2 regions of the Halopseudomonas sp. MFKK-1 genome follow, and region 1 is predicted to be linked to the other one. Evidence: predicted binding sites of a transcription regulator. Region 1 holds the regulator's gene; the other holds the start of a gene.
The links. The regulator LexA, encoded in region 1, represses DNA repair genes until DNA is damaged. The targets are predictions, from matches to a motif close to CTGTNTNNNNANACAG.
Positions count from the first base shown of each region.

Region 2: imuA (translesion DNA synthesis-associated protein ImuA) is a predicted target of LexA. The motif match lies at 2,605-2,620, and genes of this name have one in related genera.

Region 1 covers NZ_CP114836.1:3,585,549-3,589,757, reverse strand. Annotated here, with positions in the region: gene topA (type I DNA topoisomerase) at 1-757, shown strand, start outside; gene O5O48_RS16610 (DUF6586 family protein) at 769-1,269, shown strand; gene O5O48_RS16605 (hypothetical protein) at 1,342-1,584, shown strand; gene sulA (SOS-induced cell division inhibitor SulA) at 1,641-2,129, opposite strand; gene lexA (transcriptional repressor LexA) at 2,140-2,748, opposite strand; gene O5O48_RS16590 (TetR/AcrR family transcriptional regulator) at 2,952-3,620, shown strand; gene O5O48_RS16585 (L,D-transpeptidase) at 3,677-4,165, shown strand.
Region 2 covers NZ_CP114836.1:150,028-154,236, forward strand. Annotated here, with positions in the region: gene O5O48_RS00745 (error-prone DNA polymerase) at 1-582, opposite strand, end outside; gene O5O48_RS00750 (Y-family DNA polymerase) at 558-1,967, opposite strand; gene imuA (translesion DNA synthesis-associated protein ImuA) at 1,975-2,586, opposite strand; gene hldE (bifunctional D-glycero-beta-D-manno-heptose-7-phosphate kinase/D-glycero-beta-D-manno-heptose 1-phosphate adenylyltransferase HldE) at 2,868-4,209, opposite strand, start outside.

The sequences.
Region 1 (4,209 bases):
TTCCGGTTATGCCCTGCCACCGAAAGAGCGTTGCAAGGCGACCATTAACCTGGTGCCGGGCAATGAAGTGGCGGCAGATGACGAAGAAGGCGAGTCTCGCGTGCTGCGTGGCAAGCATCGTTGCGCTATCTGCGGCACCGCGATGGACAGTTATCTGATCGACGAGCGGCGCAAGTTGCATGTCTGTGGTAACAACCCGGATTGCTCGGGTTTCGAGATCGAGACAGGTCAGTTCAAGATCAAGGGCTATGACGGTCCAACCCTTGAGTGCGACAAGTGCGGCAGCGAAATGCAGCTCAAGACCGGCCGTTTCGGCAAGTATTTCGGCTGTACCAACAGCGAGTGCAAGAACACCCGCAAGCTGCTGCGTAACGGTGAGGCCGCGCCGCCGAAAGCGGATCCGGTGCCGATGCCGGAACTCAAGTGTGAAAAGGTTGATGATGTATACGTACTGCGCGACGGTGCTTCCGGCCTGTTCCTGGCTGCAAGCCAGTTCCCGAAAAACCGGGAAACCCGGGCGCCTCTGGTCAAGGAGCTGATTCCGCACAAGGCGGAGATTGATCCGAAATACCACTTCCTGCTGGATGCGCCGGTGGCTGATCCTGACGGCAATCCGACTGTCGTGCGCTACAGCCGCAAGACCAAGGAGCAGTACGTGCAGACCGAAGTTGAGGGTAAGCCCACAGGATGGCGGGCTTTCCATGATGGCAAGCAGTGGTCGGTGGATGACGGCCGCAGCAAGAAGGCCAAGCGGTAAGGCAGGCAACTATGGCTAATGAAGTCTATACCCGCACCAATCAGGCGTTGTATTTTGCCCGCCGTGCGATCGAGTCCTGGCAGCAGGCAGAGCAGAGCGACGCGATCGATGCACTGACGCAGGCGCAGTATCATCGTGAGCATGCGGTCTTTCATCTCTACCGGGGCGTATTGGCGCTGATTCATGAGGTGGCAGACCGGTACCGCTGGCCGCTGGTTGATGCGCGTCAGGTCGAATCGGTGCTGGTACCCGCGGTAGTCAGTCGGTTTCCCGGTCCCGAGCTGGCGGAACTCACCGAGCTGGCTGACAGCGCTGGTACCTGGTTGGCCGGTGTCATTGCCGCCTGGCAGCGATTGCAGGCACCGCCGCAGCCGGTCGACAACTCGACCAACTCGCTGATTGCCACCAGTGCCACGCCGGTCACCGAGTGGACCAGTGTGCAAGCCGAGGAAGCCCTGCAGGAGGTTTCCCGTCGCGTACGTGCCTATCGCGACGGCATGCAGGAATGGTGAAGGCGGTATCGCGGATGCCGTGAGTACGGCGCTGTGTTACACTGCGCGCAGTTCAGACAGGAGATATCCGCAATGCCTTCACCCTTCCTTGAAATCGTCGAGCTCGCCAATGGCAAGGTTGCTCTGCGCCGTTCCGACGAAGAGGGTGAGCCGTTGGTGGTGATCGAGTTTTCCCGCGATGCGCGGGAATATCTGCAGGAAAGCTATATTGAAGTTGCCAAGGCGATGATCAGTGCCGGTATGCAGGCCGCTGGCCAGATGATGGATGAGGATGACGACGGCGACGCCATCCCTGAAAGCCGTGTCCTGCATTAATCGACACCGCGATAGTTCAAAGGCCAGCATTGAGCTGGCCTTTTTTGTATCTGTTTTCAGCCCAGATGGACGTTCAGGCTGTGGCAGCGGCCGGCCTGGGCCGCTCGTTCCAGGCGCGGGGCAATGCAGCTGTCGTGATCAAGCCAGCTGACAACGGTATGGCTGCCGCCCATCCTGAGCAGGTCGCAGCAGAGTTTGAGGCTGTCCATGCCGGCCTTGGAGCGCACGATCATGATGCGTTGAGGGTCGAGGTTGGCGCCGCGAAGCCATTGCTGGCTGAGTGCAGCGGGCGGGTCGATCAGGGTAAGCCAGCGCCGGCTGTCTTTCTGGCTCAGTTCGCGCAGCACCGGGGCCAGCCACTGCAGGCACTGGCGGGCGCTGCCATGCAGGGTCATCTCGCTGTAACTGCCATCCTGTTCATCATCCTGCGGCAGTGCCTGTGCTGGCTGCGCAAAGGCACGGTGCTTCAGGCGTGTTGCCATCAGGGCGTTGTGAAACAGGTCGGTCTGGGTCAGGGTCTGTTGCTCGGTGCGGGCGTACTGCATGATCAGCTCCTCAGCGGCGGATAACTCCGACGCTTAAACCTTCAATGGTAAGTTCCTGTTCTGCAAGGTCGATCTCAATCGGCCTGAAGTCCGGGTTTTCTGCAATCAGCGAGACCTTGCGGCCCTGGCGCTGAAAGCGTTTTACCGTGACTTCTTCTCCTATGCGGGCCACTACGACCTGCCCGTTACGGACTTCGCTGGTACGGTGTACTGCCAGCAGGTCGCCGTCCATGATGCCGATGTCTTTCATGCTTTCCCCATGGACCCGCAGAAGGTAGTCGGCGCGGGGGGTGAAAAAGTCGGGGGAGATACGGCAATGGTCTTCGATATTTTCAAGCGCCAGAATCGGCGCACCGGCTGCCACTTGACCGATCACCGGAAGCTGGTCATCACTGGCTTCGCTATCCGATTCCGGCAGGCGAATACCGCGCGAGGCGCCGGGGATCATCTCGATAGCGCCCTTGCGGGCCAGGGCGCGCAGATGGTCTTCGGCTGCGTTGGGCGACTTGAAGCCCAGAGTCTTGGCAATATCGACGCGCGTCGGCGGGTAGCCGTTGCTGTCCATGTATTCCTTGATGAACGCCAGAACCTGCTGTTGTCGCGCGGTAAGTTTCTGCATGGCGGGTTGCCTGTGTTTTTATCCAGTAACTGAGATTATATACAGTTGTTTTGCTCCGGCAACCCCTAATTTTCGTGTCGCTGTTCACCGGTTTGCCAAAGGGAGGATGGGATTTACGTGGGCGGGGAGGTAGTCTGGGGTTGACACTAAAATCGTTTTAAACGTATGTTTGAAACGAATGTTTGCCTCACTTGGGGGAGCGCATGGCGCAGTCCGACACGGTCAAGCGAATACTTGACGCCGCAGAACAGCTTTTTGCCGAAAAGGGTTTCGCGGAAACCTCTCTACGTCTGATCACCAGCAAGGCAGGCGTCAATCTGGCCGCGGTCAACTACCATTTTGGCTCAAAGAAGGCATTGATTCAGGCCGTGTTCGTCCGGTTCTTGGACCCCTTCGTCAGCAGCCTTGAGAAGGAACTGGATCTGCGCGAGTCGCGTGACAAGGGCGCGCCACCCAGTCTTGAGGTTCTGCTCGAAATGCTGGTTCAGCAGGCGCTGGCAGTGAAGCCGCGCAACGGCCATGACCTCTCAACCTTCATGCGGTTGCTAGGGCTCGCATTCAACCAGAGCCAGGGCCATCTGCGCAAATACCTCAGCGAGGTGTATGGCAAGGTATTTCAGCGTTATATGCAGCTTCTGGTCAGTGCTGTGCCGGGCATCCCTCCGCAGGAGCTGTTCTGGCGCGTTCACTTTATGCTCGGCAGCGCGGCCTTCACCATGTCCAGCATGAAGGCGCTGCGTGCGATTGCGGAGGCGGAGCTGGGCGAGCCGCGTCCGGTCGACGATGTGTTGCGGCTGATGGTTCCGTTCCTGGCAGCCGGAATGCGCGCCGAGAGCGCGACGTTGAGCCGGCCCGAGGCGATGGCGCTGTAACCTGCATTTACCTCCGCTGCGCTGTCCGCTAAGGTGTGCGCAGCGCTGGAGGTGACATGCAGCTCGATCATATTCATATTTCCCTGAACGATCAGACCCTGGTTGGCTTCTGCGCTGGCGAGGTTGTCTGTCGTTATGCCGTATCCACAGCGCTTAATGGCCCTGGCGAGCAGGAAGGGTCTGGCTGCACGCCGCGCGGCGCCCATCGGGTGCGCGCTCGAATCGGCGATGGTCAGCCGCTGGGTGCCGTGTTCATCGGCCGGCGTCCCACCGGGGAGGTATGGACCCGGGCGCTGGCGGAGCAATTTCCCGAGCGTGACTGGATTTTGACCCGAATTCTCTGGCTCTGCGGTGAGCAGGTCGGATTCAACCGCGGTGGCCGGGTTGATTCTCAGCGCCGCTATATCTATCTGCATGGTACCGGCGACGATCAGCCGATGGGTGCGCCGCTGTCCCATGGCTGCATTCGTCTGCGTAATGCCGACATGCTGGAACTGTTCGAGCGCACGCCGGTCGGTTGTAGCGTTCAGATTGACGCGCAGTGATGATGCGCTGTCGTTTTCAGGAGAAGCAATATTGAAACAGGGTG
Region 2 (4,209 bases), 400 kb from region 1:
GCGCACATGCATGTGTACGTCACCGCTGGCGACACAGGGCAGACCAAGCCGCGCGGCCAGCCCCTGCAATTGATCCAGCTTGCGCGCATCATCCGGCCCGCGGTGCAGTTCGACTGCCAGCCACAGACGCCCCGGCAGCAGCGGCTGCAGCTGCCGGCCGTGCTCCTCATCCTGGCCGTGGCGCGGCAGCCACAGGCCCAGCAAGCCGTCCAGCGCGTCAGTCAGGTCCTCAAGCCGCAAACAGTACTGACCCTTTCCGGCACGACGGCGGGCAAGGGTCAGCAGCCGGCACAGGCTCTGGTAGCCGGTCAGGTTCTCGACCAGCAACACCAGCTTGGGGCCATCCTCAAGCTGAACCTCGCTACCGACGATCAACTTCATACCGGACTCCTGCGCTGCCTGCCAGGCACGCACTATGCCGGCCAGGCTGGCCTCGTCCGTAATCGCCAGGGCGTCGTAGCCATGCTGCCTGGCGCGGGCAAACAGCTCCTGCGCGCTTGACGCCCCGCGCTGAAAACTGAAGTTGGAGAGACAATGCAGCTCGGCATAACCCACATTCATGCGAACCATCCGTGCACCCACAATGGTCCGGGGCGTCCGGCGGCATGAAAGGCCCAGGCCCGGCGTCCGTCGCGGGTTTCGATCAGGTAGTAGTCACGCCGCACGTCCTCGCCATCCCACCAGCCGGATTCGATCCGCTCCGGCCCGGCCAGCACCCGCGGAAACAGGTCATTGAGCAACTCCGGCTCGGCCAGCAGCCAGCCCGGCCGCGGCCCGGGCGGTCGCGCAGCGGCGTCGCCCCGCTCCTGCGCCAGCCAGCTGCGCTCGGGCCGGTGCTCATCCACCGCGGCCAGCGGCTGAACGACCCTGTCGCCCAGGCGTGAGCGCAGCCGTTCACAGACCTGCAGCCAGCTCTGCGACTGCTGCGGCCGACTGCTGAACAGCTCTGCTGCGGCCGGTACAAAGCGCGGCAGATCTTCGGCGAGCAGGGTCAACGCCTGTACCGGCGCGGCCAGCTCCAACCGCTCCAGCCGCCCCCGCGCCAGTTCAAACAGCCGCTCGCCATCACGCTCTGCGCCCAACAAACCGACCGACACCTCACTGGCCGGCTGGCGGCGGTGCTCCAGCAGCAGCACAAAGCGCTGCACGCCACAGTCCCGCCCGGCCAGAAAGGTCGCCAGATCACTGATCAGGCGCCGCAGCGGGAACAGCAGCGAGGTGCTCGACTCAACGTCAAAGTTGAATTCGATGCGCTGACGAAACCGATCCGGCGGCTGGTAGCAACTGAGCGCCAGCGGGTGATGCCCCTGAAGCTGATCCAGATAGCTCAGCAGTCCGGGAGGAAAACGCCTGGCTAGCCCGTCACGAGGCAATTCCAGCACCTGCTGCAGGCGACGCAAGCCCATGCGCTGCAGGCTCTCAACCAGCTCGCCCGGCAGGCCGCTGCGCGCCACCGGCAGACGCTGAAGCTCGGCTTGCAGCGCCTGCTCGTCTACCGCCAGTCCGTCTGCCACGTTGGTCAGCACCCGGGCCGCCAACGGGTTGGGCGCCAGCACCAGCCGATGCTGAAAGCCCAGCGCCTGCAGCTCGGCGCGCAGACGCTGCTCAAGTTCAGGCCAGGGACCGAACAGACGCAAACTGGAGGCCACCTCCAGCAACAGGGTGCGGGGGAAATCCAGACTCACATGACCACTGAAGCCGTACGCCCAACTGGCCAGAAACTGCTGCCAATGCTCGGTCTGTGCCGGGTCGTGCTCAACCGTATCAAAGCGCTCCAGCAACATGCGCGCGTGGGTCAGGCTTTGTCCTGATCGCAGCCCTTGGGCACGGGCCGACTCGTTAACTGCCTGCAATACCCGTCGCTGCGGCGGCCCGCTGAGCAGAACCAATGGCGCGTTGGCGTCCTCCCGACTGCGCAACACCGCATCCAGAGCCAGCTGGGGAAAGAGAATGCAAAGCCAGCGCATGATGACCTCAGAATGCTACCGGGACTGGCCGTGCCGGAGGCACGCCACCGCGGCACTTGAGAACCCGCCACTGCCGAGGCTGGTTATCCAGCAGCAGACGCAGCGCTGCCGGTGAGGGGTTATCGGCAGCACGACGATGGCGCAACACAAAGGCCAGCGTCTGGCCGCTGTCAGCCGCCACCTGCAGCCGTCGCAGCGCCCGGTCATCGGCCTGCTCCGGCCAGCACAGCACCGCACCACAACTCCCCGAGCGCAGGCACTGCTCCGCCGCCCAGAGCCGCTCGGCACCACTGACCTGCAGCAGCGATACCTGCGCCAGCACTACACCCGCAGCCTGCCAGGCCGGGGCAAAGGGAATTGCCGGCGCACCGACCAGCACCACCCGTTCACCGGCCTGGGTCAGCCGCGCCAGCAGTGGCCACAGCAGCTGCAACTCGCCACTGCCGGGAGCGCCCAGCAAAATCTCGTTCAGCGCGGCCAGTTGCCAGCCACCACCGGGCAATAGCGCATCCAGTTGCGCGTGCCCGGTTGGCTGCCCGGCAAGCGGCTCACCCTGCTGTCGTCCGCGCCAGACACGGCGCGTTTCCAGCAACCGATCAAGTGCGACCACTGCGCCCATGGAAACCTCAGAAATATACTGTATATGCGTACAGCATATTTATTCGCATGGCGGTGGTCAATTGCAAACACGCAGGCACGACAAACGGCGCTTGAGGCAGCGCAGAAAAGTCAGGGAAGACATTCAGAACAGACACCCTGACAATGGCGTGGAAAGCCACCGTCAGGGCACAAGAGAAGCAGAGCGCAGGGCGCCCTGATGAACCCGCTCCGGGTGGAGCAAGGCAAGCAGCACAAACAGCCTCTGAGGCAGAACCCGGCTGCTGCGCTAACCCGGGCTAATCAGCCGTCGTCACGCTCGCGAATCTTTTCAACAATGGCTGTGGTCGAACAGCTTTCAACAAAGTTGAGCACCTTTACCTCACCGCCGTAGGCCTGCACGATCGGCGCACCAACGACCTGATCAACGCTGTAATCTCCACCCTTGACCAGCACATCCGGCTTGACCTGCTCAAGCAGCCGCTCAGGGGTGTCTTCGCTGAAACTGATGACCCAATCGACCGCCCCAAGCCCCGCCAACACAGTCATGCGGCGCTCGACACTGTTGATCGGCCGGCCCGGCCCCTTGAGGCGTGTCACCGAGGCATCATCATTGATCGCCACAATCAGCCGGTCGCCCAGCGCGCGCGCCTCTTCCAGATAGCCAACGTGACCGGCGTGGATAATGTCGAAGCAGCCATTGGTAAAGACCACCTTCTCGCCGTGGGCACGGGCATCATCCAATGCCTGCAGCAATTGCTCGACACCCAGCACTCCGCGACCGCTGCCCTGCGCCTGCTGCACGGCACGACGCAGCTCCGGCGCACTGATCGCCGCCGTGCCAAGCTTGCCGACCACAATACCTGCCGCCAGGTTGGCCAGTGCGACGGCCAGGGGCAGATCCTCGCCCGCCGCCAGCGCCGCCGCCAGGGTAGAGATCACGGTATCGCCCGCGCCGGTCACATCAAACACTTCACGCGCCCGCGCGGGCAGGTGCAATGCACCCTCACCCTTGCGCAGCAGCGTCATGCCCTGTTCGCTGCGGGTGACCAGCAACGCGCCCAGGTCCAGCTCCTCAATCAGCGCCAGGCCCTTGTCGACCAGCTCCTGCTCACTCGCGCAGTGACCGACCACCGCTTCAAACTCGGACAGATTCGGGGTAATCAGGCTGGCGCCACGGTAAATGGAGAAATCACTGCCCTTGGGGTCAGCTAGCACCGGAATACCGCGCTCGCGGGCTGCAGCAATCAGCGCCTGATGATTGACCAGCGCGCCCTTGCCGTAGTCCGACAGGATCATCACCTTGACCTTGTCCAGCAGACCGCGAACCGAGGCCAGCAACGCATCGGCGTCGGTGTCAAAGCGCTCTTCAAAATCAAGCCGAATCAGTTGCTGGTGGCGGCTCATGACCCGCAGCTTGGTGATGGTCGGCAGCGCCTCGTGCTGCTGAAAATCACAGTAGACGCCGGCAGCATTCAGCCGTTGCTGAAGGCTGTGTGCCGCCTCATCCTTTCCGGTAACGCCCACCAGCCAGGCCGGAGCGCCGAGCGCTGCAATATTCAGCGCGACGTTACCCGCCCCACCAGGGCGATCCTCGATCTGATCGACCTTGACCACCGGCACCGGTGCTTCTGGCGAAATACGA